Regions from separate parts of the Alishewanella sp. SMS8 genome, predicted to be linked through region 2. Evidence: predicted binding sites of a transcription regulator. Region 2 holds the regulator's gene; each other region holds the start of a gene.
What was found. Region 2 encodes FNR, which switches genes on or off when oxygen is low (the NO sensors DNR and NnrR bind a similar motif). Its sites were predicted from a motif close to TTGATCTAGATCAA; they were not measured.
Positions count from the first base shown of each region.

Region 1 (3,906 bases), on a different contig from region 2:
ATCATCGCAAATTGCTGCAAAATCTAAGCGTGAATCGATCAAGGTACCGTCTAAATCAAAAACCACTGCTTTAATATGAGCCAAGTTCATGGCAGCTCCTCTTGTTAATGCCTTCTTAAACGGCTTATTTGCGAAAAAGATCATGCAGCAGTTGCTAAAAAAGCCTGCTATTCGCTAGACTACCCCACCAATTTTAATTGATAGCTTAACAGGACTTCATTATGGGTGCCCAGTGGAAGAACAAGCATAAAGCAGATGCGGCTAATGCCAGAGGCCGTATTTTTACCAAACTTGCCAAAGAGATTATGGTTGCAGCTCGTAACGGGGCCGATCCGGCAATGAATGCCAAGTTGCGTTCAGCCATTGAAATTGCGAAAAAAGCATCTATGCCAAAAGAAACCCTAGAGCGTGCCATTAAAAAAGGCGCCGGTTTACTTGATGGCCCAGTGAATTATGAAACAGTGGTATATGAAGGATTTGCGCCACATCAGGTTCCGGTTATTGTTGAATGTTTAACGGATAATAAAAACCGCAGTGCCATGAGCATGCGTATTTTGTTTCGTAAAGGACAATTAGGAGGCGCGGGCTCGGTATCCTGGGACTTTAAACACTTAGGACAAATTGAAGCCGTGGCCAGTAGTGCCGATGCCGATATGGAGCTGGCCGCCATTGAAGCCGGTGCACAAGATTTTGAAGAAGGTGAAGACGGTGAAGTGATCTTCCTAACGGAACTGACCGATCTTGATTTAGTGGCAAAAGCCCTACCCGACTTTGGTTATGAAGTGCATTCAGCCAAATTAGTCTATCGTGCTAATAACCCGCTGAGCTTAGATGACGAGGCCCGTGCTGAGGTTGAAGCCTTTTTAGATGCTATTGATAATGATGATGACGTACAAAACGTCTACGTCGGTTTAGCCTAATAAATAGGCTGAGCAGTACACCCAAATGTCACTGCTCAGCCCAGCTCGCACATTAATTATACCCCAGTTCAGCACAGCACTCGATATCCAACTCTGCTAACGGCTGCGGCCTTAATTGCTGTTGCTTTTGCCAGACTAAACTCAATGACGTAGTGGCTTTCGCTTGCTGCTGTCTATCTACTTGTTGATGCTCTCGCTCGGCAGCATGCGCTTTATGTTGGTTCGCTTTCATGGCTTTTTCCTCATCAATTTATGGCTTTATCGGTTACCCGATATTTTAAGCCTAGTGCAAATAAACTGACTCTGCCCTGAATCAAATCAATAAAATCAATTAATTGCCTTAAAGTGATTAAGCAAAGATGCCGTATCTGTATGATTATTAGTTTAAAAATACATTTATGAGGTGGTCTGAAGAAGACTAGATAAAAAGTAAAACCCAGTAGCAAAAGCCGCTACTGGGGGTGAATAAAAGTGGTTAGAGACTATCAAAGAACGCTTGCACCCGTTGACGGGCTTCGTTTTCTTCCAGATTGTAGCGCTCTTGCACTAACTCGGTGAGATACTCAGGGTTGTTGCGGGTTAGTTCAAGCTCAGCATAACTGATCCTATCCCACTCACATTTGACCTGTGCACGCACACTGCTCCATTGGCTTTCGGCAAAGATTGAACTCATCGCATCGTCCTCGCTTATCATGACGCTGTACAAGAAATGTTTATTAGCGTCTATTTAAGTATAGGCGAACTTTGTCAAACCGTGGCTCAGCGCAGGCTAGCAAACGCCTTGAAACTAACCCTTTCGACTAAAACATCAGATTAATCTAAAGCATTTTCAGCATCTTGATGCTTTTAATATTTTCCAAAAATTAATTGCCAGAAACTGAATTTGCGCTCTTTATGGTACTGCTTTTTTAATTGTTCAATTTGCTGTAAATGCTGTTTTAACTTAGGCAAGTCATCTGCGGTAACCGCGGCTTTAGCCTGCGCCAACTCGGCTAACACCTTGTCTAAGCCTTCGATGTATACTTCAGCTTTGTCAGAGGGCAGTGGCGCTTGTTTAGCTTGCTGCACCAGCTTTTGTAACTTTTCAACAAAAGGTAAGGCTTCTGCCGTTGTGCTCGCTTCGGAAGCTTGTTTGTGGGCAAAACCCATGGTTTTCATGGTTCGTTCTAAATTAACCGGCTCTTTTGCCAGTAAAGACTGACTGCTTACCGCAAGCAACATTGCTAATAGGGCTGTTTTAATCATGACATTCTCTCAAATCTGATAATACTTTGCAGTATACCTTATTCTGTCAGGCTAATCATGATTGCACCGCCACCCAGTGCAGCAGCAGAGGGTTCGTTTGAAACCTTAAGCGCAAACCTTGGAAAGCTGCCTTGACAGCAGTGTCACGCGCTGGTTGCGGGGCGAGCTTGAAAAAAGAAGCTTGTAGGCTTAATGCCAGTCAGTTAAGCATGACCTGTTTGCTCTAAATCAACCGTTGAAGGCCATGGATGGCCGGAATCGAGCCTCAGGGATGATTCATGGCGTGTTGATGTGAGCAAACTGCGTCATGCTAAATACAATTCACTCGCGCAATTTATTCGCGCATAAAGCACTGACCAACCCGTGCAGACTGAACGCAATAACACACTACAATCAGCGCTGATATTGGCATATTGGTCGGATAGTGCTTGTCGACAGCCAAAAAAACTGGTGAGATGAAATTTGGTGTATCCAACAATAAGAGACAACGAATGAAATTTCAATTAAGTGCTATGGCCATACTCTGTAGCACCTTGCTGTTAAGCAGCTGTGCCCAGACCATGCAAGCCACTAATAAACCCTTAGCTGAGCTAAACACCGCCGATCGCGTAGCACAGCAATATATTATTGTTGATACTCATATCGATGTTCCTTATCGACTCCATAAAAAATGGGAAGATGTAACGGTTGCCACGGCTAACGGCGAATTTGACTATCCGCGGGCACAACAAGGGGGGTTAAATGCGCCCTTTATGTCTATTTACATTCCCGCATCCTACGAGCGCACTGGTGGAGGTTACCAACTGGCCAATCAGCTGATTGATAGTATGGAAGCCCTGGTTGCACGCGCCCCTGATAAATTTGCCATGGCCAGCAGCACACAGCAGGTATTAGCACAATTTGGCAGCGGCAAAATTTCTTTAGCCATGGGGATGGAAAATGGCACGCCGATCGAGGGTAAATTAGAAAACTTACAGCATTTCTATCAGCGTGGTGTGCGTTACATCACGCTCGCCCACTCTGAAAGTAATCATATTTCGGACTCGAGTTATGACATCCGTCGCCGCTGGCAAGGCTTAAGTCCGTTTGGCAAAGAGCTGGTAGTGGCGATGAACAATATCGGTATGATGATTGATATTTCACACGTATCAGACGATGCTTTTTATCAGGCCGTGGCCATCAGTAAAGTACCGGTGATTGCTTCGCATTCGTCACTGCGCAGCTACACGCCTGACTTTGAGCGTAATATGGATGACGATATGTTAAAAGCGCTGGCCAAAAATGGTGGCGTGATCCAAATTAACTTTGGTTCATCCTTCGTTACACGCCAAGCCAATCAATACAACGCCTTACGAAAAGCGGCTGCGCAGCAAGCGGGCGTGGAAGATAATCAAGCATTTCGCGAAGCTTATAGCAAAACCCATCCTTATCCGTTTGCGACATTAGACACTGTACTGGACCATATTGACCATGTGGTAAAGTTAGTGGGTATTAACCATGTGGGTATCGGTTCGGATTATGATGGCGTCGGCGATTCGCTGCCCATCGGTTTAAAAGACGTGGCAAGCTACCCGAACTTGATTGCAGGTTTATTTAAACGCGGTTACAGCGAAGAAGATATCGTGAAAATTTTATCGGGTAACCTGATGCGCGTTTGGGCAGAAGTAGAAGCTTATGCGGCTAAACAAGCCAGCTAACGGTTAACCTAGTCATCATGTCAGGCCCTTGCAACCAAGGGCCT
Region 1 covers NZ_JAPJEA010000003.1:264,064-267,969, reverse strand. Annotated here, with positions in the region: gene ORJ01_RS11710 (HAD family hydrolase) at 1-90, opposite strand, end outside; gene ORJ01_RS11705 (YebC/PmpR family DNA-binding transcriptional regulator) at 222-920, shown strand; gene ORJ01_RS11700 (hypothetical protein) at 973-1,152, opposite strand; gene ORJ01_RS11695 (general stress protein CsbD) at 1,396-1,593, opposite strand; gene ORJ01_RS11690 (cytochrome b562) at 1,767-2,165, opposite strand; gene ORJ01_RS11685 (dipeptidase) at 2,657-3,862, shown strand.
Region 1: a site for FNR is predicted at 2,384-2,397, ahead of ORJ01_RS11690 (cytochrome b562). Genes of this name have one in related genera too.

Region 2 (3,906 bases):
GGTTTTACCCTCTGGAATTTTATCTTTGACTATCGAGTAGGTATCTTCAGTAACAATCAGATATTCAATACCCAGCTGGTTTAAATACTGAGGTAATACCTCAGCAGGGAAGCCAGGTTGTTTTTGATCGAGGTTAACGGCAATAAGGCTAAAATTTACCGGCGCGGATTGCTGTAAATTCATCAGGATATCGAGCATGGTGTAAGAGTCTTTGCCGCCAGAAAGGCAGACCATGATCTTATCACCTTCTTCAATCATGCCGAAATCAGCAATGGCTTGACCCACACCCCGGCGCAATCTTTTGTGTAATTTGTTCAGATTGTATTGAGCTTTTGCTTGTGCTGCGTGCGACATCAGTAACTACCCGCCAGAAAAAAGGCGCTCATTATACCCAACCTCGCGCCTTTACCAAAGTCTGATAATTAGCTTTTTTCAAGCGGACAAATAAAGTCAGCCGGTTTCATGGCTAATACATCGCAATCTAGGCGGTCGATGACATGTTCAGCGGTATTACCAATGATCGCCGCGGATAAGCCCGTACGCCCAATAGTGCCGATAATGACCATTTCGGCATCCAGCTTTTTGGCCAGTTTCGGGATCACGTCTTCGGGCATACCTTCTAACACATGACATTGCTCGTTACTAATTTGATGTTTTTCGGCCAGACTTAATATCGCATCTTTATGATGGCGGCGAAGGGTGTCATTGTATTCTTGTGGATTAAACTCGGGGATCTCAATCGCGATATTCACCGGGGTGCCGGGATAGGCATTGACTAAATGCACCTTAGCATCGAGTAATTGCGACATTTGTTGTGCTTTGTGGATCACCCGTTGATTTAATGACAGGTGATGTTCTTGCTCACTACCCGCATTAACGGCAGCAATGATATTGCCTTTAGCAGGCCATGCATGATCTTTAACTAACAATACTGGGCAAGGACATTTACGCAAAATATGCCAATCGGTCGGCGTAAAAATCATCGATTTTAAAACATCATGATCATGCGTCCCTTTGATCACCAGATCATAATCATTATCTAAGACGGTTTTCACCACGGCTTCAAAGGGGCGATTGTGCCAAACCACGTGCATTTTGATGTTTAAACCCAAGGCGCTGGGTTGTTCTAAAAAGGTTTTGACCCAAAGCTCGCGATCTTTAATCACCGACTGTTTCATCGATTCGCGCTCGTCACCCGATAACATGGTGGTCATCTCGTAAGAGAATTCATAAACACTAAGAAAAGCGGTCAGTTGACAGCCTTGTTTGCGGGCAAGTTCGATGGCTCTATCGAGCGCTTTTTGCTCATCAGCGCTCGGATCTAAAACCACTAACACATTATTGTAAATAGACATTAAAGCTTCCCTCTTAAGTCAATCAGCTTATCTAAGTGTAGACCAAGATAAGCGATTAATAGGGATTTATGTTTGTGCTATATCAAGTTAAAGGGAGTTAACATTGGCCTGAAAGCGCGGTTAAGCTGGGGGCATCCAAAATGGTGATAAGCTTGCCATCAACTTGAATGATTTCATCTTTGTGCATTTTACTCAGCAAACGGCTGATGGTTTCTACGGTCAAGCCCAAATAATTACCAATGTCGCTGCGGGTCATACTGAGCCGGAAGGCTTTTTCAGAAAAACCACGATTGCCATAACGAGAAGCCAAATGATTTAAAAAAGTTGCCAATTTTTGCTCTGCGGTTTTACGATTTAACAGCAACATCATTTGTTGATCAGATTGAATATCTTGGCTCATTAAACGCATCATTTGCTGGCGTAGTTTAGGTAATTGACTTAACAGATTTTCAAGGTTTTGATAGGGTATTTCACAAATCATACCGGTTTCTAAGGCTTCAGCATAGCTGGCATGTTTTTCAGTATTGATGGCGTCAAAACCAATGACATCGCCAGGTAAATGAAAGCCGGTGATTTGCTGCTCACCTTGTGAGGTGAGCGTGAAGGTTTTAAAAGAGCCCGTGCGGATGGCATATAGCGATTTAAGCTCGTTACCGCTTTCAAACAACATATCGCCTTTGTGCAAAGGGCGCTTTCGCTGAATGATATCATCAAGTTTGCTCATTTCTTGCTCACTGAGCGAAAACGGTAAACACAGCTGACTAAAACCGCAATCCTGACAATTTATAGCTGAACGTTGCATCACACACACCCTTTTACCCTTAATAGGGTAACAGCTTAAAAAACTAGTCTATGCAAAGCAAGCCATATCGTGTAAAAACCATAAACCGCTAACAGTAATGCCGCACTGTAACGAAACCATAGTTGGTTTTTTAGTTTGACTAGGCTATTAGCCGCGGAGCCAAATACCAGTAACGCAGGTAAGGTGCCGACGCCAAAAAGTAACATGATCAGTGCACCGCTACTGGCACTGCCGCTGGCTAAACTCCAACTAAGGGTTGAATAAACCAAACCACAAGGCAAAAAGCCCCATAACATGCCATAGCTTAGGGCTTTAACACTGCTATCAAGCGGTAATAAGCGCTTCGTATAAGGTTGGATAAAGCGCCACAAACCTTGCCCTGCGCGCTCTAAACGCGTTAAACCAAACCAAAGCCGGGCAATATACAGCGCCATTGCCAGTAATAATAAGCCGGCCAATAAACGCAACCCAATAAAAGTGGCTCCGGTAATGCCCATGGCGGTCGCACCAAAATAACCGACCAAGCCACCAAAGCAGGTATAGGTAATCAAGCGGCCAAGGCTTAACAACAATTGTAAGCGAAACTTTTGCCAAGCACTTTGGGCCGGCATGGCAAATTGCAAGGCGGCAACAATACCACCGCACATGACTAAACAATGGCTGCTGCCTAAAAAACCAATCAGCAGCGCCGCGACATAATCAATGTTCATCAGGCTTGTTCGGTGGTATCACTTTGGGCTTATCTTCGTCGAACAAGATACTTAAGCCTTCTTTTTCTAAATCTTCAAATTGCTTTGAGCGCACCGCCCAAAAGAAGATACCGATGCCAATAGCCACAAACAGGATGGCAATCGGGATCAGTACATAGATAATGCTCATTTTTTCAGTAACCTCAATGAATTGGATACCACTAACAGCGAGCTAAACGACATGCCAATCACGGCAATGTAAGGGGAAACAAAACCCGCAACGGCTAAAGGGATAATAACCAGATTGTAGCCCACTGACCAGCCAAGGTTCTGCTTGATCACCCGGGAGGTTTGTTTGCCACCTTGAAGAAGGTTTTGTAATAAGCGTAAATCGGCTTTTAAAAATACCACATCTGCTTGGTTTTTCGATAAATCGGTGCCAGATTGCACCGCAACTGAAATATGCGCAGCGTTAAAGCTCGGACTATCGTTAATACCGTCACCCAGCATCAGCACTTTGGCACCTGTTGCGATTAATTGTTGGATCTCGGTGACTTTATCTTCAGGGCTGCAGCCTTTGTGCATAAAGTCGAGTTTTAATGCTGCGGTTAATTGTTCTGCTTGTACCGAGTGATCACCGGTTAACATCCCCAGTTTATAGCCTTGCTGCTGAAGTTGCTGAATTAACGCCGTCGCTTCTTCGCGTAATTTATCTACAAGTTTTAACTTAGCTTGCAGTTGGTTATCAAGAGTAAAATACACCTGCCATTCTGGCTCTGCTGGTACGCCACAAAATTGTGCGCTGCCCACTTTGAGTTGCTGGCCTTGCCAACGAGCACGAATACCGGCGCCAATGGCTACCTGTACGTCGTTTAATGTTAGGGGCTGCGTTAAATACGGCGCAAAGGCCCGGGCAATCGGATGCTCAGAATATTGTTCTAAATTGGCCACTAAGTTAAGTAAATCGGTTTCAGCTAGGGTAGGGTTGACCCTGTGCACCTGTTGTAAGCTAAATTTACCTTCAGTTAAGGTGCCGGTTTTATCTACCACGATATGGCTA
Region 2 covers NZ_JAPJEA010000001.1:164,665-168,570, reverse strand. Annotated here, with positions in the region: gene ttcA (tRNA 2-thiocytidine(32) synthetase TtcA) at 1-354, opposite strand, end outside; gene uspE (universal stress protein UspE) at 423-1,355, opposite strand; gene fnr (fumarate/nitrate reduction transcriptional regulator Fnr) at 1,453-2,157, opposite strand; gene ORJ01_RS00815 (sulfite exporter TauE/SafE family protein) at 2,193-2,867, opposite strand; gene ccoS (cbb3-type cytochrome oxidase assembly protein CcoS) at 2,857-3,036, opposite strand; gene ORJ01_RS00805 (heavy metal translocating P-type ATPase) at 3,033-3,906, opposite strand, start outside.

Region 3 (3,906 bases), 930 kb from region 2:
TTAATCCACTTTGCCACAATGACCAGTAAACCGGCATGAATGGCCATCCAAACTACGCCAACCACAAACATAATGGGGTAATCTAAAATAGCGCGGATATCCATTTGCATACCAATACTGGCCACCAGTATATATAAAAACACTGAAGCCATTTTAGATGCGCCTACGGCTTCCAGTTTTCTGAGTTTGGTGTTCGATAATAATAACCCCAGCGTCGTGGCTACCACCACCAACCAGAAAAAGGTACTGGTCAGGCTGTACATGGCTAATTGTGGCGCTTCTTTGGCTATCCAAGGCGCAATACCATCGGCAGCAAAATGTGCTATGGCTGTGGCACCAAAACCTACCGCAATAATCAACATCAAATCATGCAGTTGCGGTATCCGTGCATGCTGCGCTTGATAGTGTTCGATACGTTGTTTTAACTCGCGAATGGCGCTGGTGTCCGCTCCGGTTTTCTTATCAAAACTCTCAGCGCGACTGGCCCAAATTAATAACACCGCCATCCAAATATTCGCCATGATCACGTCAACGGTGATCATCACCGAAAAAATCGTGTTATCCACTTCAAACACTTCTTTCATCGCGGTTTGATTGGCGCCACCACCAATCCAGCTACCGGCAATTGTGGTCATGCCACGCCAAATATCGCCACCCAGGGCATCAGGCGCAAGGCTACCAACAATTAATAACGCGATGGGCCCACCGATCATAATGCCCAAGGTACCTGTGAAAAACATAATTAAGGCTTTAGGCCCTAGCCCTAAAATCGCTTTAAAGTCGACGCTTAATGTAAACAGCACCAAGCTAGCGGGGAGTAAGTAACGTGAAGCGACATGATAAATCGACGAGCCTTCTGCATCGATTAACCCAAAAGTATTTAACAGTGACGGTAAAAAATAGCAAAGTAACAAGGCGGGAACAAAACGATAAAACGCTTGGCAATAACGGTGACTGCTGTGGCTGGTATAAAATACCACCCCCAGAATGACCGTAATGACGCCAAATAACACAGCATCATTGTTAAACAGAACAGCAGAGTTTTGCATGGTGTGGTTTTCCTGAAGTCTTTTGCTTCCTATTACATCTTAAAACAACAATAACGCAGACAGGGTGGGGCTGGCTAGCATGCCTTTTTGATCGCTATTGAAAAAGCGACCAAAGCGGTAAAAACGAGGTTTGATGGCGGTGAGGGCTGCAAAGCAAAAAATTATGCGCTAATAAATACGAAATCATCTACACTGGATTTAGCATGGCAATAGTTAAACCAAAGATGGCGTGGCACAACTCAGTGGAAACTTGATGCTTATCAAATCCACAACGCGCATTCATCAGTATTATAATAAGCAACAATGCAGGAGAAACAACATGAATAATATTAATCGTCGCAATTTTTTCAAGATCTCTGCCGGTGCAGTGATTGGTATGACCGTGGGTGGCGTTAGCTTAAGAGCTTTTGCTGCCGAGCCGGTAAAGTTAGATGATCCATTAGCGGCCGCAATGAAATACACGCACAAGTCTGAGAAAGCCGATCAGAAATGTGCAAACTGTAGCTTAGCGCAAGGCGCCGATGGTGATGAATGGCGCCCATGTGCTATTTTCCCAGGTAAATTAGTGGCCTCTGAAGGCTGGTGTTCTGCTTGGGTTAAAAAAGCTTAACGATGCCTCCACCTCAACCTGAGTTTAAACCAGAGTGTTTGAACTCAGGTTATTTTGCGGCTGGTTGAGCCGCAATCATAGTCATTCTCTTGAGTTATTCATTCACTTCGTTTGCTGCCTTACCCCTTTATTGTCCTGTCATAAAACAGCCATATCGGCTTGTTAATGTATCTTTTTTAGGATGAAGACAGGTGTGTCATGCGACTTAAACTTACCATTGCTAAACGTGTTGTGCTACTTGGGCTGATCCCCTGCATATTATTAGTGGTGGTGTTATTAGCCAGCTTTTGGGCAGCTACGGTCAAAGACCGCTTATTTCATCAATTATATGCCCAGCACTTGGTGATTTTAACGCATGTGATGACACCGCAAAAACTTTTGCAGCAACAAGGTTTAAGCTTGTTACAACAGTATCGAACTGGCTGGATTAGCGCTGAGCAGGCTCAGCAGCAGGTTGAACAATTACTGCTAGAGGCAGAACAGCATTGGCAGCAGTTTATCGATCAACGTATAGCCAAAACGGCAGAGGATGCGGTGTTACTTGAACAATTAGACACTGCTTTTGCAAAGGCGATCCAGCATTATCAGCAATGGATAGAGTTTGCTGGTTCAGATGCCTTGTTAGTTAAAATTCTTAATGAATCGACTATTACTTACGAAGTGTCACAGCACATTGCGCCGTTTACGGTGCAAGCAGAGCAGTTTGTGGAACAGCAAATTGCCACCGCTGCCGAAGTACGCGATCAGGCTGAGCAATTAACCTTAGCCATGCTACAGGGTTATTTATATGGCGGTGCAGCTTTATTGCTATTGGTGTTAGCATTAATTTGGCGCACCCGTGTTGCGGTTAGTCAACCGCTGCAACGGTTGCGTGACATGTTATTGCAATTATCACAGCAGGCTGATCTCACCTTAAGAGCTGATGAGGCAGGTCATGATGAAATTGCAGAGGCAGCCAAAGCGTTAAATCAAATGCTTGGTCGTTTTGCGGTTCTACTACAGCAATTGGGAGCGAGTTCTTCGGCGCTCAGTCAACAAGCCGGCCAAGTACAAACCATTAGTGAGCAAGTCAATACGGGGGCAGGGCAGCAGGCGCATCAAGCCGATCAGCTGGCCTTGGCGGTGTCAGAGATGAGTGCCTCACTAAACCAAGTGGTCAGTCAAACCGCAGCGGCAACCGACAGTGCGACCCGAGCACAACAACTTTGCCAACAAGGCAGTGCTGATGCGTTACTCAGTATGCAAAGCTCAGAGCTTCTTGAGAAAACCATGTTGCGATCGCGCGATTTGATGCGAAGTTTACAAGGCGATGCAGGAAAAATTTCCAGTGTATTGGAAGTGATTGGAAGTATTTCAGAGCAAACAAATTTACTAGCGTTAAATGCAGCGATTGAAGCTGCACGTGCCGGTGAAACAGGGCGTGGGTTTTCGGTGGTGGCTGATGAAGTGCGAACGTTGTCAGGAAATACTAAGGCGGCGACTGAATCAATCCGCGAGATGATTAATACTTTGCAACAACAAGCTGATCATGCGGTTGCCGCCATTGATCAAGCCTCAGAGCAGGCCGAGAGTAGTGTTTTGCAAACGCGTAACACTGAAGCTGTGTTTCGGGATATTGCGGCAGAAGTCAGCAGGCTAGCCCAATTTAACCAACAAATTGCTTTATCGAGTTTGGGTCAACAGGCGGTGACTTCGCGCTTTGTCAGCGGAATTAGTTTGCTTCATGCGGCAAGTCAGCAACTGCATGATGGTGCCGCACAATCAGCTGAGGCGAGTGAACAACTTTCGGCCGTTGCGGAGCAACTGAGTGCCGGTTGGCGGCAATTTCGAATTCAATAATCTTTACGCAGGTGCAATGACCACCTAGTAAAATAAACAAATTCTTGTTTGTCACATTAATGCAATATTACGCAGGCAGACTACTGGGGTTGAGATAAACTTCTGCAAACTAGGAATGAATTTATGCAAATCAAAAAATTTTCTAAGCTGGCTTTAATCACTGCGTTAAGTATCAGTTTTGCGGCAACTGCGCAAAGTGCCCGTGACACCATTCAAATTGCTGGCTCGTCTACCGTGCTGCCATTCTCATCTATTGCGGCAGAAGAATTTGGCAATAACTTTGCTCAGTTCAAGACGCCTGTTGTGGGCTCAGGCGGTTCTTCAGGTGGTTTGCGTCAGTTTTGCCAAGGCGTTGGTACCAATACTATTGATGTAGCAAACTCATCGCGGAAAATTCGCCCTGCGGAA
Region 3 covers NZ_JAPJEA010000001.1:1,090,718-1,094,623, reverse strand. Annotated here, with positions in the region: gene ORJ01_RS05000 (DUF819 domain-containing protein) at 1-1,049, opposite strand, end outside; gene ORJ01_RS04995 (high-potential iron-sulfur protein) at 1,369-1,659, shown strand; gene ORJ01_RS04990 (methyl-accepting chemotaxis protein) at 1,858-3,498, shown strand; gene ORJ01_RS04985 (substrate-binding domain-containing protein) at 3,622-3,906, shown strand, end outside.
Region 3: a site for FNR is predicted at 1,300-1,313, ahead of ORJ01_RS04995 (high-potential iron-sulfur protein). Genes of this name have one in related genera too.